Regions from separate parts of the Methylobacterium sp. 88A genome, predicted to be linked through region 1. Evidence: predicted binding sites of a transcription regulator. Region 1 holds the regulator's gene; each other region holds the start of a gene.
The links. The regulator LexA, encoded in region 1, represses DNA repair genes until DNA is damaged. The targets are predictions, from matches to a motif close to TGTTCNNNNTGTGTTCNG.

Region 1 (9,757 bases):
CTTCTTGGCGGAGATGGCATCGGTCCAGGATGTCGGCGGGGCCTGCCAGTCACCCTTCATGCCGTCGAGGAGCGCTGAGACGCAGGAGCCGATATCACCGACGATGGGGGCCACGATCTCGACATTGGAGTCCATCTCTTTCGGCTCGATGTCGATCTGGATGAACTTCTTGGAGCCGGGGGCGCCCCAGGTCTTGCCCTTGCCGTGGGAGAGCAGCCAGTTGAGACGCGCGCCCACCAGCAGGACGACGTCGGCCTCCTTGAGGACGAGCGAACGGGCGGCACCCGCCGATTGTGGATGGGTGTCGGGCAGGAGGCCCTTGGCCATGCTCATGGGCACGTAGGGGATGCCACTGGTTTCCACGAGAGCCCGGACCTCGTCATCGGCCTGCGCATAAGCTGCCCCCTTGCCGAGAACGATGAGGGGGCGTTTGGCGCTCTTCAGGACATCGAGTGCGCGCTTGATCGCCGAGGGGGCCGGCAGCTGGGCCGGGGCCGCATCGATGACCTTGACCAGGGATTTGGCGCCGGCCTCGGCCTCCATCACCTGGCTGAACAGTTTGGCGGGCAGATCGAGATAGACACCGCCGGGTCGGCCGGACACAGCCGCACGGATGGCACGGGCGACGGCGATGCCGATATCGGCGGCATGAAGCACGCGGAAGGCGGCTTTGCAGAGGGGCTTGGCGATGGCGAGCTGGTCCATTTCTTCGTAATCGCCCTGCTGCAGGTCGACGATCTCGCGCTCGGACGAGCCGGAGATGAGGATCATCGGGAAGCAATTGGTGGTGGCGTTGGCGAGCGCCGTCAGACCGTTGAGGAAGCCGGGGGCCGAAACCGTGAGGCAGATGCCGGGCTTCTTCGTGAGGAAGCCCGCGATGGCGGCCGCATTGCCGGCATGCTGCTCATGGCGGAAGGAGATGACACGCATGCCCGCAGCCTGGGCAAGACGACCGAGATCGGTGATCGGAATACCGGGAACACCGTAGATCGTATGAATATCGTTGAGCTTCAACGCATCGATGACGAGATGAAAGCCATCGGTGAGCTCAGGCTCCGCCGAAACGTCGACAGCGATTCTCTGGGCCAAAGCGGACATCGTGTTCTCTCCCTGGTTCTTTGCTGTTTTGTTATGATTTGCGACCCGCTGGGCAGACGAGCCGATGAGGTGACGTCCCCATCGTGGGGCGGCGGGGGCGTCCACGGCCGCACGTCTCGGCGAAACCGTATTTTTCTTAAGTCAGACCGAAAAAATTATGACCTCCTCAAGCAGAAAGCTCATGCTTATCTTGAAGACCGTCCGTAAACCTCCCGACCGAAGGGCTAAGGAACGTAATGCGTTATAATGCGTGTCCCTACGTCGACAGCGTGCTGGGATGCCACCGCCAATCCGCCGAAGCCTCATCACGACCTCGCTCAGGCCGCCTTACAGTCGGATCACCCTCCGCATCTCTCGACAATTGGTGGCATACCAAATACCAACTGTCAAACCATTTTGCATGATCTTGCCGGTTTGGTCGGGCTTCAGCGATTGCGCGGCACTCAAACGAACGAGACGATGGCGAGTGCGGCATCGCCGCGGCTCCAACGACCGAATGCATGTCCTCCGGATTGCTAGGACAAGAGATGCCACTATTCTTGTGTTGAAGGATTTCTTTGCCCCGAAGCGTTCCTTGTATTTCGAACGCGGGTTTGGCATGCTTCACACCAAGTGTGCTCGACCCTGTGTGCGAGTTGAAATCATTCTAGGTGTCGAAAATGGTCAAGACGGATACGTTTCAAGTAAAGCCGATCGTTGCGACTTCGAGCTTGCGTGCATTGGCCTACGACGCGCTCAAGGAAGCAATCACGAATATGAACATCTATAATCAGCGCGAGGAGGTGAGGCTCGACGAGAGGAAGCTGTCTCTCAACCTGGGAGTGAGCCGCACCCCGGTGCGCGAAGCGCTGACGGTACTCGAGCAGGAAGGTTTCGTACGGTTCGAGGCCCGGCGCGGCGTCTTCGTGATCAAGAAGTCGAAGAAGGAGATCGTCAGCATGATCCAGGCCTGGTCGGCCCTGGAGAGCATGGCCGCTCGCCTCGCCTGCGAGCGAGCCACAGACGAGCAGTTGCACTGCCTGCGCGAGCATTTCCCGGAATTCTACGAGGGTCGTCCGTCGGATCATCTCGACGAGTATTCGGAAGCCAATATCCGCTTCCACCAGAAGATCATTTCGCTGGGCCAGTGCGACGTCATCAAGGACATCACCAGCAATCTGCTCATGCACGTTCGCGGCATCCGCAACACGGCCATGCGCCAGGGCGACCGTGCCGCCAACTCGATCAAGGAACACGTGGCGATCATCAAGGCGCTGGAGGCGCGCGACGCGGAACTTGCCGAACGCCTGGTGCGCGAGCACGGCCTCGGCCTGGCCAGCCATGTCGAGAAGTACGGCGACTATCTCGACTGAACGGCATCGTCGCCGGTTTCTGGTCGCTGCGACCGCCAATGTCGGCGAACGAGACGGGACATCCGGCTTCGGTCGGATCGAAGCGCCTGTATTGGCTCGCCGATCCGTCACAGTGATCGAAACGAATCCCCGATTCTGCGGCGAAGCCAGCGACCGGTGGCACCGTCGCTATTGAACGACCACGCCGAGGCGATCAGCTCGCGGGGTGGGATGTCGTCGGGATGGAGCCGACTTGCGAGGCGCGAACCGCCAGCCGGGCTCCGGCGCCGGGATGCCAGCGAATGTCCGCCCAGGAACAAACTCTACCACCGCGTTAACGGAACCCTTGCAGAACACTTCCAGAACGTCTACCATGTTCGTGTTTTGTTTCAGCGGCGTTAGTCGCGGCCATTGGCTTCAGTGGAAGAGTGATCTGTATGTTGACGCGTAAGCAGCTGGATCTTCTCCAATTCATTCAGCAACGGATGCAGGAGAGTGGTGTCCCGCCCTCGTTCGACGAGATGAAGGACGCGCTCGATCTCAAGTCGAAATCGGGCATTCACCGGCTGATCACGGCCCTCGAAGAGCGTGGGTTCCTGCGGCGCCTGCCGAATAGGGCCAGGGCGATCGAGGTGATCCGGATGCCCGAAAGCCTGACCGGCGCCCCCGCGCCGAAGCCGGCTCCCGCCGGCGAAGTCCGCCGCTTTACGCCCAGCGTCGTCGAAGGCGGACGGTCCAAGGCGACGCCATCTATGCGTCCGCCTACGACCCAGGCTCAGGACGAGAGCGGACGGGCCATCACCATCCCGGTCATGGGTCGGATCGCGGCCGGTACACCGATCTCGGCGATCCAGAACCAAAGTCACTCGGTCACGTTGTCTCCCGACCTCCTGTCGGGGGGCGAGCATTATGCCCTCGAGGTGCGCGGCGATTCGATGATCGAAGCGGGTATTCTCGACGGCGATCTGGTGGTGATCAAGAAGCAGGACACCGCGAATACGGGGGACATCATCGTGGCCCTGATCGATGATGAGGAAGCCACTCTGAAACGCCTGCGTCGTCGCGGTTCCTCCATCGCCCTGGAGGCCGCCAACCCCGCCTATGAGACGAGGGTGCTGGGTCCCGACCGCGTACAGATCCAGGGTCGCCTGGTCAGCCTCGTCCGCCGCTACTGAGGCCGGTCCGAGGGCGTGTCCGGCAATGGGTCGCCTTCGTCGATCTCGGGATCCTGTAGTTTCGCGGTCTCGGCCGGTGTCGAGGGTACAGGCGAGGCATCGGCCATGACCCGCCGCCACGGAGGCCGGACGTTCGGCGCGCGTGCCGATGTCGCGACAGGACCATCCGGCCCGAAGCGAACGGCCGTCGCCCCTCGCTCCGCCAGGAACGCCCGATCGACGATGAGGCCGGCGCGGCATCCTTTGGGAGCGTCGCGGCGGGCTATGATGATGCTTGCCCTCTCACAATCCTCGGCAAAGGCCCGCTTGTCCTTGACAAGCGCCACGATGCGCCGCGTCTCCGTCCCTGCGGTGCAGCCGACCGCATCGCAACGGCCTTTCGTGGAGGCGGATACGGCACCGGCCTTCCGAGAATCGCCGTCCGCCTTGAGCCATTGTTCGAGGACGAAGGCGGGCGGGTTTCCGAGGATTGCCAGCCGGCCGTCAGGGTCGCGCAGGGCCGCGCCCCCACCCTCCCGGTCGATATAGAGGTCGTAGCGCGGTGGCGTGGCGGCGAGGGCGATGCCGAGGGCGGCCGGAGCGAGTCCGATCCAGCGCAGCCCCGACACGGGGAGTGTCAGCAGGAGCAGGGCGAGGGCCAGCAGGCAGAGGGCCGTGCTGCCATAGGCCGGCACGACGAGGGTGGCGTGGCCAAACCCGCTGATCCACCCGGAGATCGTGAGCATCCCCCGTACCGCGAGCCCCATCGCCCACCAGACCGGCTGATCGAGGGCAAAGGGGTAGGCGAGGATCCCGAGCACCGCCGCCGGCATCACCGCCAGAGATACGAGGGGCAAGGTCAGCGCGTTGCCGACGATGCCGAACGGCTGGACGGTCTGGAAATGATAGGTCGCGAACGGCGCCGTCGCGATCTGGGCGACCATGGTCGTCGCCAGGGTGCCGAGGACCGCGACGGCGAGGAACCGCCATGCGCGGGCCAAGAGGCTGGCGCCTTCGCGTGGCGGCATCCAGCGATTGAGCGTGCCCGCGCAGGCGATGAGGCCGGCCACCGCGCCGAAGGACATTTGGAAGCTCGGGCCGAGTAGCCCGTCGGGCTCGCGCGCGAGGGCGATCAGCGCGGCCAGGGCGAGGTTGCGCATGCTGAGCGCGGGACGATCTACGAGGATCGCGCCCAGCATCACGAGGGTCATGATGAGCGATCGCTCGGCGGCGATGTCCCAGCCCGAGAAGACGCAATAGGCGGTGACGCCGACCATGGCGAAACCGGCGGCGATCTTCTTGATCGGCCAGATGAGGGCGAGGCCCGGGACGAGGGCGAGGAGCGCGCGAACGAGCCAGAACACCACTCCGGCAGCGAGTACCATGTGGAGCCCGGAAATCGAGACCACGTGGTAGATCCCCGCCGCGCGCAGGACATCGTTGGTCTCGGCATTGATGAGGCCGCGCTTGCCCGTCACCAGGGCCGCGGCCACCGCGCCGGCCTGCCCGCCATTGGCATCGGTGATCCGGCGGGTCAGCGCGTTGCGCGCATCGTCCACGGCAGCGGCGAGCGAGACCTGCCAGGGCAAGGGTCTCGGCGGAGGCTTCACCTCGATCTTGCCCACGAGGGAGCCAACGGCGCCGATCCCGCGAAAGTAGGCATCGCGCGCGAAATCGTATCCGCCGGGCCGGGCCGCCTCGGGCGGGGGCAGGAGCCGCGCCGTCGCCGAGATGTAATCGCCGGGCTTCAGGGTGAGCGCCTTTTTGTAGGACACGCGAACCCGCGTCGGCCGGCGATCCGGCGTCAGGGTGCCGAAACTCTCCACGAGGACGATGAGCCGCGCACCGACCTCCCGCTCGTCGAGGGCTTCCACAAGGCCGGTGAGCGGCGCGATGGTCGTCCGGGCCAGGACGGGCGCCGCCACGATCCGCAGGCGCAACACAGCGGCCGAGAAGCCGAGGAAGGACGCGGCGAGTCCGAGAACCAGAGCGAGGGCGACGGGCCTTGAACCGAGGAACGGTACGGCGGCCGAGAGGGCGAGCGCCACGAGGAGCGGTGCCGCCAGCGATGGCTCGCCGTGGGTGGCGGTGAAACAGACGAGAATGCCGAGGCCGAATGCGACGGCGAGCCAGGGAAACAGGCGGCGCTGTTCGGATTCCTCCGCGAGCCCGCCGGCGAACCAGCGTTTTGCCGCCTCTACCATAGCCGACGGGGATCGCGGACGGGCCAGGCCCGCAAACGTCGCGCCCTTTGCTCGCGCGCTGGCCTGGGCCATCTGCCGCTGCGTCTCCCTCAGGGCTCACCCTTTTGGAGAGAGCCCGCACGAGCGGCACCGCCTCCGCCTCGCGACTCGGCGCCACGTTTTCTTAACGTCACCGCAAACGCATGCTACATGCGCCGATCCGGGCCGGTCGATCCGCCCTCCCACCTTCACGCACAAGTTTAGCCGCCCGATGTCGTCACCCGTCGTTACGCGTTTTGCCCCCTCCCCCACGGGGTACCTGCATATCGGGGGAGCGCGCACGGCGCTCTTCAACTGGCTCTATGCCCGCCATTTCGGCGGTCGCATGCTGCTGAGGATCGAGGATACCGACCGGGAGCGCTCCACCCAGGGCGCCATCGACGCGATCCTCGAAGGGTTGCGCTGGCTCGGCCTGGATTGGGACGGAGACGTCGTATACCAGTTCGCCCGCGCGGATCGGCACCGCCAGGTCGCGGAAAGCCTGCTCGCCTCGGGCAACGCCTATCACTGCTATGCGACGCCGGACGAGCTCACCGCCATGCGCGAGGCCGCGCGGGCCGAAGGCCGCCCCATGCGTTACGATGGCCGCTGGCGCGACCGCGATCAGACCGAGGCACCGGCCGGCGTGAAGCCGGTGATCCGCCTACGCGCTCCGTCCGACGGCGAAACGGTGGTGGAAGATCAGGTCCAGGGCCGCGTGACCTGGGCCAACAAGGATCTCGACGATCTCGTCCTGCTGCGCTCCGACGGTAACCCCACCTACATGCTCGCCGTCGTCGTCGACGATCACGACATGGGCGTGACCCACGTGATTCGCGGTGACGACCACCTCACCAACGCCGCCCGGCAGGGACAGATCTACGACGCGCTCGGCTGGTCCGCGCCGATCATGGCGCATATCCCGCTGATCCACGGGGCTGACGGCGCCAAACTATCGAAGCGTCACGGGGCACTCGGTGTCGACGCCTATCGCGACCTCGGCTACCTGCCCTCGGCCTTGCGCAACTACCTCGTCCGCCTGGGCTGGAGCCATGGCGATCAGGAGGTGTTCTCGACCGAGGAGATGATCGCCGCCTTCGAGCTGAAGTCGATCGGCCGCTCGGCTGCCCGATTCGATTTCGCGAAGCTCGAGAATCTCAACGGGCTCTACATTCGCGGGGCGGACGATGCCGTGCTGATCGATGCGATCGAGACGATCCTTCCGGTGCTCGCTCCCGATCGCGGATTGCCCACCGCCTTGTCGCCCGAGCTTCGTGCCAAGCTCGGCGCGGCGATGCCCGGTCTCAAGGAGCGCGCCAAGACCCTCGTGGACCTCCTCGACAGCGCCTATTACCTCACCGCGTCGCGTCCCCTCGGCCTCGACGACAAGGCGAAGGCCCTCTTGAGCGAGGAAGCTCGCCAGCGTCTCGCGGCGATCCTGCCGGCCCTCGCCGACCTGCCGGAATGGAACGCGGCCAGCACGGAGGGCGCGGTGCGCCGCTTTGCCGAGGAAAACGCGCTCAAGCTCGGCCTGATCGCCCAGCCATTGCGGGCCGCGCTCACGGGGCGCGCGACCTCTCCGCCGGTCTTCGACGTCATGGCCGTGCTCGGACGCGAGGAGTGTCTGGGGCGCCTCGGAGATCAGGCATCCTCGACCTGATCACAGACGCTCGACGGGTGACAGATCGGCCCGGTTTTCGCTTGCGCGGCCGAGTGGCGAGGGGGATCGGTTGTAGGCGGTGTGCCGATCCGCTAACCCGATAGGTGTGTGAGCACCTGCAGCAAAAGCCTGTTCGTGCGCGCCGGTCCTAAGTGGCGGATGTCGCCATTCGGGCCGGCGCTACCCTCTGCCAAGGTCTGCCTTCTGCCAAGAAAGGGTCCACGTCTCCATGAGCGCCACCAGCACGATCTCCGTGGGCGACAACCAAGTCGATCTTCCGATCAAGACCGGTACGATCGGACCCGACGTCATCGACATCGGCAAGCTCCACGCCAAGACCGGCATGTTCACCTTCGATCCCGGGTTCACCTCCACCGCGTCCTGCGAATCGAAGATCACCTATATCGACGGCGACGCCGGCGTCCTCCTGTATCGCGGCTACCCGATCGAGCAGATCGCCGAGCAGGGCGACTTCCTCGAGACGTGCTACCTGATGCTGTTCGGTGAATTGCCGACGCCCGCCCAGAAGGCGGATTTCGACTACCGGGTTACGCGCCACACCATGGTGCACGACCAGATGAACCGCTTCTTCCAGGGATTCCGCCGCGACGCCCACCCGATGGCGATCATGGTCGCCTGCGTCGGCGCGCTGTCGGCCTTCTATCACGACTCGACCGACATCTCGGACGACAAGCAGCGCATGATCGCCAGCCTGCGCATGATCGCCAAGATGCCGACGCTCGCGGCGATGGCTTACAAGTATTCCATCGGTCAGCCCTTCGTCTACCCGAAGAACGACCTCGATTACACCTCGAACTTTCTGCGGATGTGCTTCGCGGTTCCCTGCGAGGAGTTCGTCGTCAACCCGATCTATGCGCGCGCATTGGACCGGATCTTCATCCTCCACGCCGATCACGAGCAGAACGCCTCGACCTCCACCGTGCGTCTGGCCGGCTCGTCGGGCGCCAACCCCTTCGCCTGTATCGCCGCCGGCATCGCCTGCCTGTGGGGGCCTGCGCATGGCGGCGCCAACGAGGCGGCGCTCAAGATGCTGGAAGAGATCGGCACGCCCGATAACGTGGTGAAATACGTCGCCAAGGCCAAGGACAAGAACGACCCGTTCCGTCTGATGGGCTTCGGTCACCGCGTCTACAAGAACTACGATCCGCGCGCCCGCATCATGCAGAAGACGACGCATGAGGTCCTCAGCCAGCTTGGCATCAAGGACGATCCGCTGCTGGAAGTCGCCGTTCAGCTCGAGCAGATCGCCTTGAAGGACGAATACTTCATCGAAAAGAAGCTCTACCCGAACATCGATTTCTATTCCGGCATCACCCTCAAGGCGATGGGCTTCCCGACCTCGATGTTCACCGTGCTCTTCGCGCTCGCCCGCACCACGGGCTGGATCGCCCAATGGGCCGAGATGATCGAGGATCCCTCGCAGAAGATCGGCCGCCCACGCCAGCTCTATATCGGCCCGGACAAGCGCGAATACGTGCCCATCGGCCAGCGCGGCTGAGGCGTTCATTCAGGCAGTCCGCCGTATCCGACCTCGCTTTCGAAGCGAACGTCACGGAGCGACATGATCTGGTGCAGCAGCAATGAACCGAAGGCGGGGTGGCCAGATAGGCTTCCCCGCTTTTTTTGTGGCCCTCCCCACGACATGAGCCGTCCGAAGAGCGAGGCCTGATCGATCATTGATCAATCGGGCAAACAAAAAGGCCGCCCTCTCGGGCGGCCTTTTTCGTCTCGGTGATGATCCGGTGGGATCAGCGCGAATAGAACTCGATCACGAGGTTCGGTTCCATCTGGACCGGGTAGGGAACTTCGCTGAGGCTCGGCACGCGGGTGACGCGAGCGGTCATCTTGGCGTGATCCACCTCGATGTAGTCCGGCACGTCACGCTCGGCGAGCTGCGAGGCGACGACGACGATCTCGAGCTGCTTCGACGAATCCTTCACCTCGATCACGTCGCCCGGCTTCACGAGGAAGCTGGCGATGTTCACGCGACGGCCATTCACCTTGACGTGGCCGTGGTTCACGAACTGGCGGGCAGCGAACGGGGTCGGCACGAACTTGGCGCGGTACACCACGGCGTCGAGGCGACGCTCCAGCAAGCCGATCAGGTTCTCGCTCGAATCGCCGCGCAGGCGGATCGCCTCGGCGTAGTAGCGGCGGAACTGCTTCTCGGTGATGTTGGCGTAGTAGCCCTTGAGCTTCTGCTTGGCGCGCAGCTGCGTGCCGAAGTCGGACATCTTGCCCTTGCGGCGCTGGCCATGCTGGCCGGGGCCG
Region 2 (9,757 bases), 1.9 Mb from region 1:
GAGCAGGACGTTCTGATCCGCGCGGCAGATCTCCACGTGGACGATGTGGTCGCCTTCATCGAGCTTCATGGCGATCTTGCCGGCGCGGTTCACCTGCACGAAGTCCGAGAGCTTGTTGCGCCTCACGCCGCCGCTGGCGGTGGCGAACATGACGTCGAGCGTCTCCCAGGACGCTTCGTCCTCGGGCAGCGGCATGATCGTGGTGATGCGCTCCGTGCCCGCATCCATGGCGAGGATGTTGACGAGCGCCTTGCCGCGCGCGTTGGGCGCGGCCATCGGCAGGCGCCAGACCTTCTCCTTGTAGACCTGCCCTTGGTTCGAGAAGAACAGGACCGGCGTGTGGGTGCTGGCCACGAACAGGCGGGTGACGAAATCCTCGTCGCGGGTGGACATGCCGGAGCGGCCCTTGCCGCCCCTGCGCTGGGCCCGATAGGTCGAGAGCGGCACGCGCTTGACGTAGCCGGCATGGGACACGGTGACGACCATGTCCTCGCGCTGGATCAGGTCCTCGTCCTCGACGTTGGAATCCCAGTCGAGGATCATGGTCTTGCGCGGCGTCGCGTAGGCCTCGCGGACTTCGCGCAGCTCGTCCTTGACGATGGTCATGATGCGCAGGCGCGAGCGCAGGATGTCGAGGTAGTCGGCGATCTCGTCGGCGAGCTTCTGGAGCTCGTCGCCGATCTCGTCTCGTCCCAGAGCCGTGAGTCGCTGCAGGCGCAGGTCGAGGATGGCGCGGGCCTGGATTTCCGAGAGACGGTAATTGCCGTTCTCGTCCACGCGGTGGCGCGGATCGTCCACCAGGGCGATGAGCGGCGCGATGTCGAGGGCCGGCCAGAGGCGGCCCATCAGCGCCTCGCGGGCGGTGTTCGGATCGGGCGAGGTGCGGATGAGGCGGATGACCTCGTCGATATTGGCCACCGCGATGGCGAGACCGCACAACACGTGGGCGCGCTCGCGGGCCTTGCCGAGGAGGAACTTGGTCCGCCGCGAGACGACTTCCTCGCGAAAATCCACGAAGGCCGTGAGCAGGTCCTTCAGGTTCATCAATTCGGGGCGGCCGCCGTTCAGCGCCACCATGTTGCAGCCGAACGAGGATTGCAGCGGCGTGAAGCGGTAGAGCTGGTTCAGCACCACGTCGGCCATCGAATCGCGCTTGATCTCGATGACGATGCGCATGCCGTCGCGGTCGGATTCGTCGCGCAGGTCGGAGATGCCCTCGACGCGCTTCTCCTTCACCAGCTCGGCGATCTTCTCCATGAGCGTCGCCTTGTTCACCTGATACGGGATCTCGGTGAAGATCAGCGCCTCGCGCTCCTTGCGCAGCTCCTCCACATGGGACTTCGCCCGCATGATGACCGAGCCGCGGCCCGTGGCGTAGGCCTGCCGCACGCCGGCGCGGCCGAGGATCGAGCCGCCGGTGGGGAAGTCGGGGCCGGGGACGTATTCGGTCAGCTGCTCGATGGTAAGGCCCGGATCGTCGATGAGGGCGATGCAGGCGTCGATGAGTTCGCCGAGATTGTGCGGCGGGATGTTGGTGGCCATGCCCACCGCGATGCCGCCCGCTCCGTTGACGAGGAGGTTCGGGAAGCGCGCCGGCAGAACCTTCGGCTCCTCGCGCGACTCGTCGTAGTTCGGCTGGAAGTCGACGGTGTTCTTGTCGATGTCGGCGAGCAGCGCGTTGGCGGGCTTGGCCAGACGCGACTCGGTGTAGCGCATGGCCGCCGGCGGATCGCCGTCCACGGAGCCGAAATTGCCCTGCCCGTCGATGAGCATGAGCCGCATCGAGAAGTCCTGGGCCATGCGGACCAAGGCGTCGTAGATCGATTGGTCGCCATGCGGATGGTAGAGACCGATCACGTCACCGACGATGCGGGCCGACTTGACGTATTTCCGCTCGGGCAGGTGCCCGCTCTCATAGGCCGAGTAGAGGATGCGCCGGTGCACCGGCTTCAGGCCGTCCCGCGCGTCGGGCAAAGCCCGGCTCACGATCACGCTCATGGCGTAATCGAGATAGGAGCGGCGCATCTCGTCGGTGATGGAAACGGGCTTGATGTCCGAGGCGGGCGGCGTCGCGCCGGCGCCGGTATCGTCTTTCTCTGCCAAGGTCTTCGATCTCTGCCTGTGACGGTCCCGGCGGGCCGGGTCCGCGTGGAGCGACGGGCGCTACGGAAAGTGGGGGGCGGGACGTTCCGCGTGACCTCGAAAAGGCCGGCCGCGTCACGTCCTGGCTCGGACGTCCGTCATACGCCATCCGGTGTCGCTACGCCACCGCCGGACATGTCGCGACCACATCGACAAAGCCCATGCGTCGCAAGCGCTTGCGATGCCGATTTCAGCGGATGAGCGCTCGTCGTTTCCAGGCCTCTTCCCCGGATGGGTGGAGGCTCGGCGGAACCCGATCCGGGGGGCTGTCGGCGTGTCGCGAGGTGGCCCAGAATGGTGGGGTCGGAGCCTCGTGCCCCTCACCCCGCCGCGGCGCCCGCAAAATCGGACATCTCGTAGAGCGGCCGGATCTCGATCTCGCTCGGGCCGGGCATCGGGTTGGGACAGCGCTTCACCCAGTCCAGCGCTTCCGCCATGTCCTTCACCTGCCAGAGCCAGAAGCCGGCGACGAGTTCCCCGGTCTCGGCGAAGGGGCCGTCGCTGACGGTGCGGGAGGCGCCGTCTAAGGCAACCTGCTTGCCCTTGGCGGAGGGGTGCAGGCCCTCGCCGGCGAGGAGGATGCCCGCCTTGGCGAGTTCCATGTTGAACTCGCCCATGGCGGTGAGCAGGTCGAGGGAGGGCATGATCCCCGCCTCGCTGTCCGCGGTCGCCTTGACCAGAACCATGACGCGCATCGATTCGCCTCCCCTGCTCGATCGCGCCCAGGGAAGCACGAAGACGTGGTTCGTGTGAACTCACCGACCGCTGGGCCGGTTACCCGAGATCATCGATCCCGCCGCATCGATCCACAGGGGCACCGTCATGCTCAATCGCCCGAAAGCCGTCGCTTTCGACATCATCGGTACGGTGTTCAGCATGGAGCCGATGCGGCCCGCCCTGGTGGCGATGGGCCTGCCGCCCCTCGCCCTGGACTTCCTCTACACCGCCGGCCTGCGGGACATGTTCGCCCTGGCGGCCACCGGCACCTTCGCGCCGTTCCAGTCCGTCCTGTCGGGGTGCCTGGACGAGGTGCTCGCCATGCACGGCCTCTCCGCCTCGCCGGAGGACAGGAATGCGGTACTCGGCATGATGAAGGCTCTTCCGCCGCACGAGGACGCCAAGGCGGCATTCGAGGTTCTGGCCGATTCCGGCATCCGGGTCTTCGCCCTGAGCAACGGCGCGGCCGCCACCACGACGGGACTGCTCCGCGCGGCAGGCATGGAAGGTCTCGTGGAGCGGGTTCTGTCCGTGGAGGAGGTGAAGCTGTCGAAGCCGCGCGCCGAGGTCTATTGCCACGCCACGCGGGCCGCCGCCCTCTCTCCGGGTGACATGGCGATGATCGCAACCCACCCCTGGGACCTCCACGGCGCCAGGATCGCCGGCCTCAAGACAGGCTACGTCGCTCGGGGTGTGCCGTATTCCCCTGCACTTGAGCCGCCGGACCTGACCGGGGAGACCCTGCTGGAGGTCGCATCGGCGATGGCGCGGCTCGCGCCGTCGCAACCCGACGCCTGATGCCTGTTCTCTATTAGGGAGCCCGTCCGTCCTCTCCATGAGCGGCTGCTGGAGTCACCCATCTGCTCGACGTCTGTTCCTCGGTTCACGAGGGGGCGATATGAGGCGCAACGGCACGCCCTCTCCTTCCAGGAGAGGGGACCCGCGCTGTCCGCGAGATATGTGACTATCGTAGCCGTGAGCGGACTTGGTGGAGGCCGATACACAATGCTTCCCGTCTGTCGGATGCCGATGACGGGAGCGGCAGATCCCTAGAACGGGATATCGTCGTCGAGGTCGTAATTGGGCTTCGACGAAGCCGCCGCCGGCCGACGCTCGCCGCCCGAGGAACGGCCGCCGCCGTATTCCCCGCCGCGATCGCCACCCCGGTCCCCGCCACGGCCGCCGCCGTAATCGCCGCCGCGGCTGATCTGGCCGCCGCCCTCGTCGTCGGCGCCCATCTCTCCGCCGCCGCCGCTGCGACCGTCGAGGAGCGTGAGTTCACCGCGGAAACGCTGGAGCACCACCTCGGTGGTGTATTTCTCGACGCCGGACTGGTCCGCCCATTTCCGGGTCTGGAGCTGGCCCTCGATATAGACCTTCGAGCCCTTGCGCAGATACTGCTCGGCCACGCGGGCGAGGTTCTCGTTATAGATCACCACCGAGTGCCACTCGGTCTTCTCCTTGCGCTCGCCCGAGGCCTTGTCCTTCCAGGATTCGGACGTGGCGATGCGCAGGTTGACCACGGGATCGCCGGAGGCGAGGCGCCGGGTCTCGGGATCGCGCCCGAGATTGCCCACCAAAATCACCTTGTTGACGCTGCCGGCCATGCCGCTCTCCTCTCGATCGATCTCACTGACGGAAAGGGCCTCACACGCCCTCCGTCCCGCTCGCCCTTCATGAACTTCGGACAGGCGGCCCGCAATCGGGAGGGCGAATTTGTCCCCACCGATCACAGGCCCATGTTCTATCTTTGTTCGTTTTGACGCGCAAGGATCCCGCGCCTGGCCGTCACGCGATCCGCACAAGCATCTTGCCGAAATTCCGGCCCTTCAGCAGCCCGATGAAGGCCTCCGGCGCCGCCTCCAGTCCGTCGACGATGTCTTCCCGGTGCTGGATGCGTCCATCCCGCAGCCAGGTTCCGACCTCGCTCAGGAACTCCTCCTCCTGGTCCGCGAAATCCCACACGATGAAACCGCGCAGGGTCAGGCGCTTGGTCAGGATGGCGCGCATGACGACGGGGCTGCGGTCCGGTCCCGGCGGCAATTCGGTGAGATTGTAGCCCGAGACGAGGCCGCAGACGGGGATGCGGGCGAAGTCGTTGAGGAGGGGCAGCACGGCGTCGAAGACAGGGCCGCCGACATTCTCGAAATACACGTCGATCCCGCCGGGACAGGCGGCGGCGAGCGCGCCGGGCAGGTCGTCGGTGCGATGGTCGACGGCCGCGTCGAAACCGAGCACGTCGGTGAGGTAGGCGCATTTCTCCGGGCCGCCCGCGATGCCGACGGCGCGCGCGCCCTTCAGCTTCGCGATCTGGCCGACGAGGGAGCCCACCGGCCCGGCGGCGGCGGCGACCACCACGGTCTCCCCCGCCTTCGGCTGGCCGATGGTGAGGAGGCCGGTATAGGCGGTCATGCCCGGCATTCCGAGGACGCCGAGCGCCGTGCTGACCGGCGCCGCCTCGGGATCGAGCTTGCGCAGGCCACGGCCATCGGAGACGGCAAAGTCCTGCCAGCCCCCGAAGCCGGTGACCACGTCGCCCTCATGGAAATCCGGATGCCGCGAGGCTGCGACCTCCGACACGGTGGCCCCGACCATGGGCGCGCCGATGGCGACGGGTTCGGCATAGGATTTCGCCGCGCTCATCCGTCCGCGCATGTAGGGATCGAGGGAGAGGAGACGGTTGCGGAGCAGCACTTCGCCCTCCCCCGGCGTCGGGGTGCGGTTCTCCTCGAGCCGGAAATGCGCGGCCGTCGGCTCTCCGTGCGGGCGGGAGGCGAGGACGATGCTGCGGTTCATAGCGACCATGATCTGACGCTCCGGTTGGGTTGAAGGATCTTCTGGACGGGCGTTCCAGTCTCAGGGGACATCTCGACAAGGCCGATCGGGCGCCGGTGTTCCAGCAACGAGGCCGAGGCACCGCCTGCGCCGAGCGGCGTTGACGCGCAAGGATTTCTCCCCCGCTCCGTCCCGATAGGACCGTCTCGATGACCCGCATGCTCCCCCTCGCCGCCATCGCCGCGATGTCCGGCTTCGCAGCGCCGGCTTCGGCCGACGACCCCCTCGCCGCCCATCGCTGGAAGTCGCGGGTGCTCGTCATCGTGGCCCCGGAAGGCGGAGATCCGCGCGTCGAGGCGCAGAGGCGCGAGGCGCGGGTGAGACGCGCGGATTACGCCGAGCGCGACCTCGTTCTGGTGGAAGCGATCGGGACCGGTGCCGAGGCGGACCGCATCCGTCATCGGTTCGGAATCGGCGCGGGGGATTTCCGCGTCGTTCTGGTGGGCAAGGACGGCGAGGCGAAGCTCACCGAGGCCGCACCGATCCCTTCGACCCGCCTGTTCTCGATGATCGATGCCATGCCAATGCGGAGGGATGAGAAGGGCCGGCGGTGAGGGCCGATCAATGAAACGCTCAGGACAGGACGGGCGACGTGGTTGCTTCACTCGCGCGAAGACGTCTGTTCGTCGATGCATCGACACGGCGAAAGCGGATCGGGACGGCATGGTGTCCCGATCCGGTCTGCGGATGATTGCAGCCCCCGGCCGTCGTTCAACTCAGGTCAGATGACGAAGACATCGTCCGTCAGGAGGGGGCTGGCCCCGCTGAAGCTTGAGATCACAACTGCCGACTCGGCGCCGCTCCCATCCTTGTCGTAGTACAAGGTTCGCGTGCTGGTGGAGTAGATCAGCCGTATGTCAGCGGTGGCGGCTGTCGTGCTCGACCCGATCTGAAACGTACTGGCGGAAACTTGCCCCTTTGGAAGGGTATTGAACACGTCGCCGTCCAAGTGAATGACGTCACCCGCTGCTCCTGCAAGACTTTGAAAGCCTAGGATTGAGTCGATGTTGGTTGCCGTCGGCAGGGTGCTGAACACGATCGTATCGGAATCCGTCACCGATCCTGAAAGAATGATCGTATCGGAGCCCGCCCCCCCATTGATGATGTTGTTGCCGGCGTTCCCCACGATGTAGTTGTCCAACGAGTTTCCGGTCGCGTTGATGTTGTCGATGCCGGCCAATGTCAGTTTCTCGATCTGCAGACCGGCGAGGGAGAAGGTTACCGCCGACGTCACCAAATCTGTCCCGCCGTTGGTCGCCTCCACGACTTTGTCGCCGGTCGAATCGACCGTGTAGGAATCGTTGCCCCCGAGGCCGATCATCACGTCGGCGCCCGCGCGGCCATCGATTACATTGGCATCGTCGTTGCCGGTCAGGCTGTTCGCCAGTGCATTGCCGGCGATACTCGAGCTCACGCCTCTTGCGATCACCGTAAGGACGAAGTTCTCGATGTTGTCGAACGTGCCCAGATCGCCATTCATGTTCGACCGGATCGTATCAATGCCGCCGTTCCTGCCCTCGACGAGGGTATCGCCGTAAAATGCAAGGATGACCTCCCCGGTAACGGGATCGGTTCTATTTTCGTAGACGGGTATGCTGATCACGTAGGTGTCGTCGCCCGTGCCGCCGACGAGGAGGTCCGAGCCCGCACCGCCATCGAGGTAGTCGTTTCCGTCTCCACCGTGGAACGTGTCCTCATCCCGGCTCCCGTAGAGACGATCGTCTCCAATGCCGCCGTAGACGATGCTCTCGACCGTCTTGCCATCGCGTCCTTCGTAGACGTCATTGCCGCCGCCCAGGGCGATGTCACCAATCATCGTCCCCTTGTTCACGATCCGGTCTGCGGCAACGTTGTTGTCGCCGCCATAGAAGCTGAACTGCTTGCCCTCAATGGAGCCCGTGTTCTTTACGACTAGGCCTTCGGTATCGCCCCCCGCAAGGGAATGAGCTATCCCGTAATCCGTGGCGAGGATGTCGCCCTTGTTCTCGATGGTAGATTTGGTCGCCTTCGAAACGCCCGACATGAGGATGCCGTACCGGTGGCCTTCGATGTCGCCGTCGTTGTAGACGAGGCTGGAATAGGCCGTGACCGAAACGCCGGCTCCGTTCACGGCGTCGATCTCGGCGCCGGAATAGATCCAGACGCGCTGATCGTGATCGACGGCCCTGTTGTCGCCGAGGCGAACCCCGTCGGTGTCGGCAATGATCCACCCTCTGTGCATGACGTCGTGGTCGCTGCCGAGGCCGCGTATGCCTTCGGCGTAGCTCGACGTGATCATGCCGTCGAGGACGACGACATCGGTCAGTTCGGTCGCAACCGGCGACAGTTCGATACCGGCCGCACCGACAGCCTCCGCGGCAATGTTGTCGCTGACGTATCGTGTGCCCATCGCCCCGCCCCTTTTCCCAAAGCCAACCTCTGATCGCCGCTGTTGCCGACTGCCGAAGGATCCCCCGGACATGTCGCGACGGTGAACTGCATCGGTCGGCAGCGTGAGCGTTACCAGGGTAAACGGACGGTCACATCACTCATCTGGGGGATAGGCTCGCAGGGCGGCCTGCGATGTTCCGCGACTATAGCGTCGACGTCACATCGTCTCAAACCCTCGCGTCGACGAAGGCATGGTCCGTCACGGGAATCACGTGGGCATCGTCGGGTGAACATTGTGACCCCGATAACGGCGATACCGTAGAAACAGAAAGAGGCCGCTTGAGGCGGCCCCTTCCGATCATTGTTGATACTCAGGATCGAGCGGAACCGTTCAGTAGCAGCGCTCGACCAGGATCCGGCGAGGTCCGTAGGGAGTCCAGCGGGTGCGCGGGACGGTGTAGCATTCACCACCGTATCCGCCGTAGGCGGCAGGAGCATAGCCGTAGCCATAGGCCGGGTATCCGCCATAGCCACCGTAGCCGCCATAGAGTCCGCCGGCGGCGAGGCCGAGGCCGACACCGAGGCCGAGACCGCCGAGGCCGTAACCGTAGCCGCGGCCGTAACCGCCGCGCCAGCCGTAGCCGCGATGTCCACCCCAGCCGCCGCCATAGCCGCGGAAGCCCGCGCTACGGAAACCGCCTCCATAGCCGCGGAAACCGCCGGCGTGTCCACCCCAGCCACCATGGCCGCCATGCCAACCACCGTGACCACCACCCCAGCCGCCGCGGGCTTCCGCCGTCGCCGGGATCATCGCCAGAGCGCCGACCATCGCGGTCGCTGCCAGAACAATGCGTTTCATCGTCTTGTCTCCAAAGACAGGTTCTTGTCCCCAGTGGTTATAGAACACCCAGGGTCCATGAACAGTTCATGGCACATTTTGTCCCGCACGCGTTGGGCCGATCACAGGTCGGTGAGAGCGGCGGTCGGCACGCCTTGAAAACGCCTCCCGTTTCGGGCGAGGACACCGCGCGCCACCTCGTCCGCACGGGAGGGCAGATGATGGCTCCGCCTCGGGATTCAACGATGATGTCACTGCGACGCGCATTTGCCGGAGCCATGCTGTTCGCGTTCGCTGCGGGTCTCGCTCCCCAGCCCGCGCGGGCCGCGCCCGCCGCCGCGTCGCCGTGCAAGGCGGTTCAGTCCGAGGGCGAGACCTTCACGGTCTGCACGGTGGATCTGCGCCGCGAGCGGGTGCGGGTGTTCTGGCTCGGCGCCGACGGTCTGCCCTATTCGTCGCTCTCGACGCTGGGGGAAAAGATCGGCCCCAAGCTCAGCTTCGCCATGAATGGCGGCATGTACGACAAGGGCCAGGCGCCGGTGGGCCTCTATGTGGAGGAGGGCCGCGAGATGAAGGGCGTCTCCACCGCCAACGGGCCGGGCAATTTCCACCTCAAGCCCAATGGCATCTTCTACGTGAAAGGCGAGCGCGCCGGCGTCGCCGACACGACTCGCTTTCTGCGCCAGAAAATCAAGCCGGATTTCGCCACCCAATCGGGGCCGATGCTGGTGATCGACGGCAAGATCCACCCGAAGATCTCCACCGACGGGCCGAGCCAGAAGATCCGCAACGGCGTCGGCGTCCGCGACGACGGCCGCACCGCCATCTTCGCCATTTCCGAGCGCCCCGTGACCT
Region 3 (9,757 bases), 480 kb from region 1:
CAAGGCGGCTTCCACCTCCGCCCGCGTCACCTCGGCCAGGGGTTTGGCCACCTTCGCGGCCTGCGTCTTCCGCCCCGGCCTCATGACGAGGACGATCGTCTCCAGGCCGGGACAGGAAGGGTCCGGGCACAGGATCTCGTTGACCTTCACCACGGTCCCGGGCTCGACGAGGTCGCGGACCCACTCTTCGACCCGGCGACGCGCGGTATCGTCGGCCGGGTCGCGCCGGCGTCCGAAGCCGAGGAGCGCCATCGCCGCCTCAACCCGGCAGCGTCAGGATGCCGGCCATGCCACCGGCGCAGCCGAAGGCGAGCCGGCCGCCGCGCCCGTCCCAGGCCAGGGCGGAGACCGCGCCGCCCTTGGTGGTGGGCCGGACCAGCAGTTCCGAGGCGTCGGCGAAGCGCACGAGCAGGATGCAGCCGTCCTCGTAGCCGATGGCGAGGACCAGGGCCTTGGGGTGGAACGCCACCCGCGTGACGCGGGCCGGGCGGATGCCGCATTCGCGCGGCGCCTTGCCGGTGGGGCCTTCCTTCGAATCGAATGGCCAGATGATGGCCGCCTCCGCGCCGCTGGTGGCGAGCCAGTTGCCGTCCCCCGACCAGCTCACCGAGCGGACCTTGCCGGGATAGCCCGACATCCGCATGTGGCCCCGGTCGGGCTGGAGACGCCAGCCGTGGAGCGAGTTCTCCTGCATCGTCGTCACGACGAAGCGGCCGTCCGGCGACCAGGTGACGTCGAGATGCGAGCCCTTCCATTCCACGAAATCGGGAGCGGTCTCGAGATTCGGGTACCAGAGGGTGGCGCCGTTGTAATGCGCCACGGCGAGGCGGTAGCCCTTGGGCGCGAAAGCGAGCCCCCGCGCCGTGGTGGGCGCGGCGAAGACCTTCTCCCGGCCCTTGGCATCGCGGGCGACGACGTTGCGGCCGGCGGCATAGGCGATGGCGCCATCGGAATGGAGCGCCAGGGCGTCGATCCAGGCCCCGCCCTTGGCGGCGGCCACCTCCGTCATGTCGCCATCGGCCGCGACGGCCACGATGCGTCCGTCGTCGCCGCCCGTCACGATCCGCCGTCCGTCACCCGAGGCCACCAGGATGCCGGCATCCGGGTGAGCCGCCACGCGCCGCGTCTCGTGGGGGCCGACCAGCATCACGGCCCCGTCGCCCAGCGCCAGGGCCAGGACGTCCTTCAGCCAGACGGCCCCGGAGACATGGGCGCCAGCCTCCAGCGGAACGACGTGATCGACGAGTGAGGGAGCGCTGGCGCTCATCGGCTAAGAACCTCTCAGGACGCGGATGCGGAATCCGGCGCCGATTTCAGCACCGTCATGACCGTCGCGACCAGGGTGAGACAACCGGCGATGCCGGCGGGAATGGCGAGGGCATACAACGCCAGGCGGCCATAGGCGACCGCCCCGAGCAGGGAACCGCATAGCAGCGAGAGCCAGACAAGGCCGTCACCGACCCAGCCGAAACGGGGTCCGCGCCCCGCGAGCGCCGAAGCGAGCTTCTGCCCGGTGCTGAACAGCGCCCCCGTGACGAAGGTGGTGCCGGCCCGGAACCCCTGGACATGGGCGAGAGCGGCGTTCTGCGCGCCCATGGCGAGGGCAAGAAGCAGCGAGGCGTGGCCTGGGCTCGGGTCCTCCACCGCGGTGAGATAGGCGCCGGATACTAGGACGGTCTCGAAGCCGAGAAGCACCGGAGTGCTCCACCGGGCCGGGGTCAGGGCCGAGAGCCCGCCCCCACACAGGCTTCCCACGAAGAAGGCGAAGATGAGAAGGGCCGGCAGGATCGCCAGGAGGGGCGTGTCATGCCCTATCGCCACGGCGAACTGGGTCGTGTTGCCGCTCATGAACGAGGTGTAGAGGCCGCCCAGCCGGATGAACCCGAGGGCGTCCACGTAGCCGGCCAGCGCCGTGAGGACGAGGCCGAAGCCGAGATGCCAGGTCCGGCTCATGACAGGCTCCGGCTCATGGCAGCGCGCGCGCTCCCGCCGCCCCGTTCCGTCCCGGGACGACCGAGGCCGGTTCGGTAGGGTTAAGGCATTGCTTACCAAGTCCGCGCAATTCGAGTGAACGGGACCGAACATCGCGGCCGCCACTCCCGTTGGTGTGACGATCCGGCGTCGGGCTTCTCGTCCCGCCCCGGGTGAGTTGGAGTTGCGTCATGATCCCTGTCGCTTACGCTGCCTTCGCGTTGCCGAACTTCGGCTCCGTCCGCGGATCCGAAACCGTTCTGGTGGTGGAGGATGAAGCCATGGTTTGCGAACTGGCCGTCGAAGCCCTCATGGACGAAGGCTACCGCGTCCTCAGCGCCGCCGACGCCGAGGAGGCCGAAGACATCCTGGCGAGGGAGCGCGTCGACCTGCTCTTCACCGATATCGATTTGGCCCGCAACACCAATGGCCTCTCCCTTGCCCGCCGGGCGCGGCGCCTGCGTCCGAACCTCCCGGTCATCTACACGTCGGGAGGACGCGGAAGCCTCTCGCAGGCGGATGCGGTGGCGGAATCAATCTTCGTGCCGAAGCCCTATCGCCCGAGCCAGCTCATCGCCCTCGCCAACGGCCTCCTGCGCCGCTTCCCCCACTACGCCTGAGCGCAACCGCGCCCCATTCCTCCTGGAGCCCCATTCCCCATGCGCACCCTGCTCGCCACCGCTCTCGTCCTCTGCGCCACGACGCTCAGCGCCTACACGACAGGAAACGCCAAGGCCGCGTGCGACGTGAAGGGGGCGAAGCTCGAGGAAGCCATCGCCGGCAAATCCGAGCTTCGCGAAACCGCCAACAAGCAGGCGGTGCGCGACCTGCGCACCCTGCGTGACGCGGCGATCATCCTGGAAACGTACAAGTATGAGGGCGAATGCGATCGCCTCGTCGCGATCATCAAGGCGCTGGCCACCAACCCCGAGAAGGCGATCGAGCAGAGCGGCGATACCGACGAAGAGAAGGCGGAGGATCTCATGGAAGCCCGCCAGCCGAAGGCTCCCCCCGCCGAGGCCGCCCCCGCCAAGGCGAAGTGACCACGCTCGCAAAAGCTGGAACGCGTCTCGGACGGAACACTCGCGGGGCGAGAACGCTTGCATCGCTGGCCATGCCGAACTCCACGCGGCGGGCCAGTGCGGCCGGATCTCGACGGTCGGCATTTCCCTCACTCTGAAAGGATTGATCGAGCATGGGCACGGATACGGCAACGCGCGGATCGAGCCTCTCCCACGCGTCGAACGACCTGCCCTCGGTCACCCTCGACGATTACAACATCGAGTTGAAGAACGGCGAGGGCTTCATCGGTGATCGCGTATCGAAGAAGGCCTTCCGCGATCTCGTGGAGGATTGGCGCGAAAAGCTGCGCAAGCTCGGTCCCGACCCGCTCGGCACGAAGCCGAGCCACGATTTCAGCAAGCGGCGCCTCGACGACCTGTTGATCGACGGTGCCCCGCTCGCGGCCGGCGTGGTCTTCGGCGCGATCGAGGAATTCGCGCAGGAGCTCGCCACCGTCGTACGGCGCTTCCTGCGCCAGAAAGGGTGGCGCGATACCCAGAGCATCGTCGTCGGGGGCGGTTTCAGCGACAGCCTTGCCGGACGGCTCGCCATCGACCGCGCCAGCGTGATCCTCCGTGCCGGCGGTCTCAACCTGAACCTCGAACCAATCCGTCACCACCCGGACGAGGCAGGGCTGATCGGGGCCGTCCACTTGGCGCCGTCCTGGATCTTTTCCGGGTACGACAGTCTGCTTGCCGTCGATATCGGGGGCAGCAACATCCGGGCGGGAGTCGTTACGACCAACCTGAAGAAAGCCGCCGACCTGTCGCGCGCAGAGATCTGGCGTTCGGAGCTCTGGCGCCACCGCGACGAGGATCCGGCCCCGAGCCGCGACGAGGCGGTCGACCGCCTGATCGCGATGCTGAACGACCTGATCTCGCGGGCGGAGCGCTCGCGCCTGAAACTCGCGCCCTTCATTGGGGTCGGGTGCCCCGGCGTCATCGCCTCCGACGGGACCATCGAACGCGGTGGCCAGAACCTGCCCGGCGATTGGGAGAGCAGTCGTTTCAACCTTGCCGAACGACTGGTGGAAGCCATTCCCACCATCGGGGATCACGACACCATGGTGCTGATGCACAACGATGCCGTGGTGCAGGGCCTCTCGGCCATGTCGGACATGACGGGCGTCGCGCGATGGGGTGTCCTCACCATCGGCACCGGCCTCGGCAATGCCCGCTTCACCAACCGGCGGCTCCCCGACACGGTGCATTGAGAGGCGGGCCGCGCAACCTTTGGCGCGCGGTCCCCACGGTTTGGAGGGGCTCCCGCGCATCGCGAGCCCGATGTCATCCCCCACTCAAATCTTCGGAGTGTCGCAGGTCGTCGGGTGTAAAGCTGCTCAGGGCGGGGTGGGCGGCGGTACGGCATCCTGGTCCGGATGATTGCGGACGCGGGCCACCTTGCTGGCGATGCGGTTACGCAGGTCGCTCGGTAGTTCGATCTCAACCAGCCGCCAAGACCACCCCCGCAGGCGCAGGCGCAGGCGGAACCGCTGCGACCGCGACGCTTCGGGAGGCACGGCGATGACGAGGGTGCGGAATCCCCGCATCTCCGAGGAGAGGTAGTACGGGATCAGCCGAGAAATCGTGTCGATCCTCAATCCGGCGGGAACGTCGCTCCTATGCTCGGCATCGCCGCCGCGGAGGCCGATATCGAGGGATTGCGGAATACCGTCATCGAGGAGATCGATGACCGACTGTGCCGTCACAAGGGATTCGGTCAGAGGTTCGGCCAGGGCCGCCGCGGCTTCGATCAGCCTCTGTCGATCCCGCGAGAGCTCGACCTCGGCACCGGCCTCGCCCCTCGGCTGAGAGGCGGCGGCCGAGATCTGACGGATCATGGATTGGCGCAGGATGCGGAAGTTGACGTGCCGTTCGACATACCCGACGTCCCGTGCCTGCACCGCCGAGGCCAGATCATAGAGCATCCAGAGCGGCGTCAGCGTGTAGACGAACCACGACAGAATCAGGGAAATGGGGATCCACCACAATCGCATCATCGCGATGGGGCAGCCCTCTGCGCCTGCTCGCTCCACCCGGCAAGGACTGCGAACTGGGCGATCACGGCCTCGTAGACGGGCCGCTTGAACGGCACGATGAGGTCGGCCAACCCGTCCATCTCTTCCCAACGCCAGGCATCGAACTCGGATTTGTGCAAGCCGCCGCCGGGCGAAAGCACGTCGATCTCAGTCTCGTCCCCGACGAGACCGAAAGCGAACCACTTCTGCGTCTGTCCGCGATACCGGCCCTTCCAGGTCTGTTTCAGTACGGCGGGCGGCAGATCGTAGGCGAGCCAGCCGGGTGTCTCCCCGAGGAGTACGACCGAACCGGCCGAGACGTTGGTTTCCTCGTGCAGTTCCCGCAGGGCCGCCGCGAGAGGATCTTCGCCCTCATCGATCCCACCCTGCGGCATCTGCCAGGCGCGGTCTCCTTGGACATGCTCCGGCCCCGCCTCCTGACGGCGACGGCCGATGAAGACGCTCCCCCGGGGAGCGATCAGCATGATGCCGACGCAGGGCCGATACGGCAGGTCGGGTTCGGGCACGGTGAGCTTCATCGGCGGGACCATAGGTCAGGGCAGCGATGGGCCGCAATGCGGCAAGGGGCGGTTCACGATGGGATCGCGTGAAGAGCGTTCCCCTCGCGCCGCCCGCCGGACTCACTCTGCCAACAAAACCTTTGGGCAAGGTCAGCCCGGCGGAGGATCGGGGGACTCGACTTCGCCTCTTCGCTGAAGGATCAGCGCCATGAACCAGCACAGGGAGGCCCAGGCCGCGCCGATACACCAGCCGGCGAGCACGTCGCTCGGCCAGTGCACACCGAGATAGATCCGGCTCACCCCAACGATGAGCGTCATCCCGACACCGAGAAGGAGGATCAGGACCTTCACCGCACGGTTCTGGTCCACACGGGCCAGCAATGTCGCCAGGGTGAGGTAGGCGATGGCCGACATCATCGCGTGGCCGCTGGGGAAGCTCGCGGTGAACACGTCCATGCCGTGGGGGACGAGATCCGGCCGCGGCCGATGGTAGAACATCTTCAGCACCGTCGAGACGAGCAATCCCCCGCCGATGGCGCCCAGCACGAAGGCGGCGATGCGGTGCCGCCGGGTGAGCGCCAGATAGGCGACCGCGCTCAGGGTCACGAAGGTGATGGTGAAGACGCTGCCGAGTCCCGTGATGTCGCGCATCGTCTCCTCGAGCCAGCGGGGCCCGATCGGGTCCGACAGGTCGGCGGGGTTGCGCAGGGCAAGCAGGATCTTGCGGTCGAGCGCTTCGGTGGAGCCCTCCCCGACCTCGTCGGCGAGGAAGAAGAAGGCGTAGCCGAGGAAGCTCACGCCCAGCAGCGCCACGAGGGGGCCGACCTCGTTGAGGCGCAGGCGGAGCCACAGGGCCGTGGCGTGGCTGAACAGCGGATGCTGGAGATAGGTCGGGAGCGGCGCCTTCATGCTGCTGTCTTCGTCATCGGTTCGTCGTCCCTCGATCATCGATGCCGCCCGAAGGCGAAGCGTCCCCGCTGTTGCCACGGCCCGCCAAGGTAGCGCCAGAGGATCAGCCCCGGCGAGGTGAAGCTGAACGGTTCGAAATCACGCTCCAGCGTATGATGCAGGGTGCGGGCGACGTCCGGCGCGACCTTGTTCTGGACGGTGACGTGGGGCCGCCATCCCTGCCGGTCCTGTGCGGTCAGAACATCCGCGTAACGCCGGGCGATCTCGTCTCGAAGCCGGGACAGGGCGTCGGAGGCGAGGGCGAAGGCGACGCCGCGGCCCATGAAGTGAAGTTCGGTGACGGCGACCTCCGCCGGTTCGCGCTCCGCCGTGAGTTCGGAAAGGGTCGCGGCGATCCCCTCCTCATCCAGGCCCGGCAGGTGGTGGAACAGTGTGGCATGGGCCGGGATGACGTTGAGCTTCTTCGGGAAATGCCGCCGTCTCAACCCGTCGAAATGCAAGAAAGTCTCCGGGTCCATCTCCAGGGTAAGGATCAGCGGATCGGCGGTGGGCGCGTCGGGCAAGGTACTCATCGCCGGCAAACCGTGCGGATGCAGACCTGTTCCCGCTATTTTGCTCTTTCCGACAAGCCGCACATGGCTCATCTCGCTATCGGCGGGTCTGGTGGGAGACGACGGATGGGATTGCTGGTCGACGGCACCTGGCAGGATACCTGGTACGACACGAAGGACACCGGCGGCCGGTTCAAGCGAACGGATGCCAAGTTCCGCAACTGGGTCACCGCCGACGGCGAGCCCGGCCCGTCCGGCGAGGGCGGATTTCGCTGGGAGGCCGGCCGCTATCACCTCTACGTCTCGCTTTCCTGCCCCTGGGCGCACCGTGCCCTCATCGTGCGCGCGCTGAAGGGGCTGGAGGAGGCGATCACGGTCTCGGTGGTCGATCCGCATATGGGATCGGAAGGCTGGGTCTTTAGCGATTCACCGGGCGCCACACCCGACACGGTGAACGGCGCGAACCGACTCTACGAGGTCTATCTGAAGGCAGTGCCGGACTTCACCGGTCGCGTCACCGTCCCCGTCCTCTGGGACAAGCAGCGCCGCACTATCGTCTCGAACGAATCGTCCGAGATCATCCGCATGTTGAACGACGCGTTCGGCGGCACCGGACCCGACCTCTATCCGGAAGCCCTGCGCGGCGAGATCGATGCGGTGAACGCCCGCGTCTACGATGCCGTCAACAACGGGGTCTACAAGGCCGGCTTCGCGACGACGCAGGACGCCTACGAAGACGCCTTCGACGCCCTGTTCGCCGAACTCGATTCCCTCGACGAGCGGCTGGGCAAGGCCCGATACCTGTGCGGCGCGACGCTGACCGAGGCCGACATCCGCCTGTTCACCACTCTGGTGCGGTTCGATCCGGTCTATGTCGGGCACTTCAAGTGCAACCTGCGCCGGATCGCTGACTATCCGAACCTCTCGCACTACCTGCGCGACCTCTACACCCTGCCCGGCATCGCCGGCACGGTGAATGTCATCCACATCAAGCAGCACTATTACGGGAGTCATCCGAGCCTGAATCCGACGGGGATCGTGCCGAAAGGTCCAGAGCTCGATCTCGACGCTCCCAACGACAGGGCGTTACGCTTCGGAACATGAGGCCGCGACCTTCGCGACATTGCCCTCGACAGATCCGACCACGGACATACATCAGCGCCATGAAGACACCATCCGCCCTCATCCTGCCCGCCCTCGCCGTCCTTGTCGCCTTGGCAAGTCCTGCGGGCGCCCAGACTGCGATCAAGCTCGAGGGCACATGCGAGAAGCTGATCGTGGCGGGATTGGACGTGACCCAGAACTGCAAGGACACGATGATGAACACCGTGTCCCGCAACCGGACGAGTTTCGACTTCTCCGCCTGGGACGGCCGCTCCCTGAGCTTCAGCGGCAGTGGGGCACAGCAGGAGCGGACGGAGGAAACCGACGCTCTGCAGCCGATCAATCTCGTCGTTCCCGGCGAGAAGACCGACGAGGGCGTGGTTCGCGGACCGCTAGCGGCTGTCGGGTCGTGCAGCTTCAGCAACCCGCAGGAAGGCAAGACCGCGATCACCTGCGAGGCGACCTCGGCCAAGGGACGCTACGAGGCCCGTTTCGTCACGGACGCGAAAACGCCCCCCGGCGCGCCGAAACCCTGAGGCGGTGGTGCTGCGAGACGGCCGAAGCGCTTAGAGGCCGGGATGGTGTGAATAGCCCGAGTACCGCTCTGGTCCAGTTGATCCGGGGCGCCCATCTAGGGCTTGGACGAATCTGATCGGCCACCGGCGGCATCCGTTCCGTCGATCCGAGTGCGAGAGTTGAGGATGGCATGCTGAACGACGTTTCCACCGCCGGGGCGAGCCCCGCCGGCGGTCCCGCAAACCTCATCAAGGACGTCACCACCGCGACGTTTCGCGACGAGGTCATCACTGCCTCCCTGCAGCAGCCAATTCTGGTGGATTTCTGGGCAACATGGTGCGGCCCCTGCAAGCAGCTGACTCCTTTGCTGGAGAAGGCCGTGACCGCCGCCAAGGGCGCCGTCATCCTCGCCAAAGTGAATATCGACGAGAATCCGGCGATCTGGTCGCAGATCAGCCAGCAGCTCGGGCTGCAATCGATCCCGGCCGTCATCGCCATCGACAAGGGACGTCCCGTGGACGGGTTCGTCGGGGCGCTGCCGGAAAGCGAGATCAAGGAATTCATCGCCAGGCTCGCCGGTCCCGCCGGCCCGACGCCGGTGGAGGCGATGATGGCCGAAGCCGAAGCGGCCCTCGGCGAAGGCGACATGGCAGGGGCGTCCGAACTCTATGCCGCCGTCCTCGGGCAGGAGCCGGAGAACCTCGTGGCCCTGGCTGCCCTCGCGAAGATCCAACTCGATTCCGGCGAGGTCGCAAACGCGCGCCAGATTCTCGACATGGCGCCGCCAGCGAAGGCCGGTGACCCGGCTCTGGCGAGCATCCGCGCAGCGGTGGAGCTCGCCGAACAGGCGGCCTCCCTCGGTGATCTCGGCGTGTTCCAGCAGCGCATCGCCGCCGATCCCGCCGATTTCCAGGCCCGGTTCGATTTCGCCCTCGGCCTCAACGGTCTAGGCAAGCGCGACGAGGCGGTGGACGAGCTGATCGAGATCGAGCGGCAGGACAAGACCTGGAACGACGGGGCGGCCCGCAAGCAGCTCCTGACGTTCTTCGAGGCCTGGGGCCTCATGGACAAGGCTTCGATCCGGGGCCGGCGGCGACTGTCGACGC

Region 2: ssb (single-stranded DNA-binding protein) is a predicted target of LexA. The motif match lies at 4,600-4,617, and genes of this name have one in related genera.
Region 3: A3OM_RS0118235 (2'-5' RNA ligase family protein) is a predicted target of LexA. The motif match lies at 7,080-7,097, and genes of this name have one in related genera.

What each region holds. Positions count from the first base shown of each region.
Region 1 is NZ_AQVT01000001.1:3,322,072-3,331,828, forward strand. Features, by position in the region: gene oxc (oxalyl-CoA decarboxylase) at 1-1,098, opposite strand, end outside; gene A3OM_RS0115940 (GntR family transcriptional regulator) at 1,758-2,450, shown strand; gene lexA (transcriptional repressor LexA) at 2,867-3,604, shown strand; gene A3OM_RS0115950 (ComEC/Rec2 family competence protein) at 3,598-5,859, opposite strand; gene gltX (glutamate--tRNA ligase) at 6,038-7,465, shown strand; gene gltA (citrate synthase) at 7,695-8,984, shown strand; gene rpsD (30S ribosomal protein S4) at 9,235-9,757, opposite strand, start outside.
Region 2 is NZ_AQVT01000001.1:1,429,761-1,439,517, reverse strand. Features, by position in the region: gene gyrA (DNA gyrase subunit A) at 1-2,103, opposite strand, end outside; gene A3OM_RS0106925 (YciI family protein) at 2,463-2,837, opposite strand; gene A3OM_RS0106920 (HAD-IA family hydrolase) at 2,965-3,657, shown strand; gene ssb (single-stranded DNA-binding protein) at 3,909-4,466, opposite strand; gene A3OM_RS0106910 (NADP-dependent oxidoreductase) at 4,648-5,664, opposite strand; gene A3OM_RS0106905 (DUF4174 domain-containing protein) at 5,844-6,248, shown strand; gene A3OM_RS0106900 (calcium-binding protein) at 6,416-8,083, opposite strand; gene A3OM_RS0106895 (hypothetical protein) at 8,456-8,923, opposite strand; gene A3OM_RS0106890 (phosphodiester glycosidase family protein) at 9,148-9,757, shown strand, end outside.
Region 3 is NZ_AQVT01000001.1:3,806,271-3,816,027, forward strand. Features, by position in the region: gene A3OM_RS0118190 (hypothetical protein) at 1-252, opposite strand, end outside; gene A3OM_RS0118195 (hypothetical protein) at 260-1,267, opposite strand; gene A3OM_RS0118200 (YoaK family protein) at 1,282-1,953, opposite strand; gene A3OM_RS0118205 (response regulator) at 2,163-2,591, shown strand; gene A3OM_RS0118210 (hypothetical protein) at 2,631-3,014, shown strand; gene A3OM_RS0118215 (ROK family protein) at 3,167-4,246, shown strand; gene A3OM_RS0118220 (DUF2939 domain-containing protein) at 4,373-5,029, opposite strand; gene A3OM_RS0118225 (RNA pyrophosphohydrolase) at 5,029-5,601, opposite strand; gene A3OM_RS0118230 (phosphatase PAP2 family protein) at 5,722-6,480, opposite strand; gene A3OM_RS0118235 (2'-5' RNA ligase family protein) at 6,516-7,052, opposite strand; gene A3OM_RS0118240 (glutathione S-transferase family protein) at 7,158-8,135, shown strand; gene A3OM_RS0118245 (hypothetical protein) at 8,195-8,671, shown strand; gene A3OM_RS0118250 (co-chaperone YbbN) at 8,842-9,757, shown strand, end outside.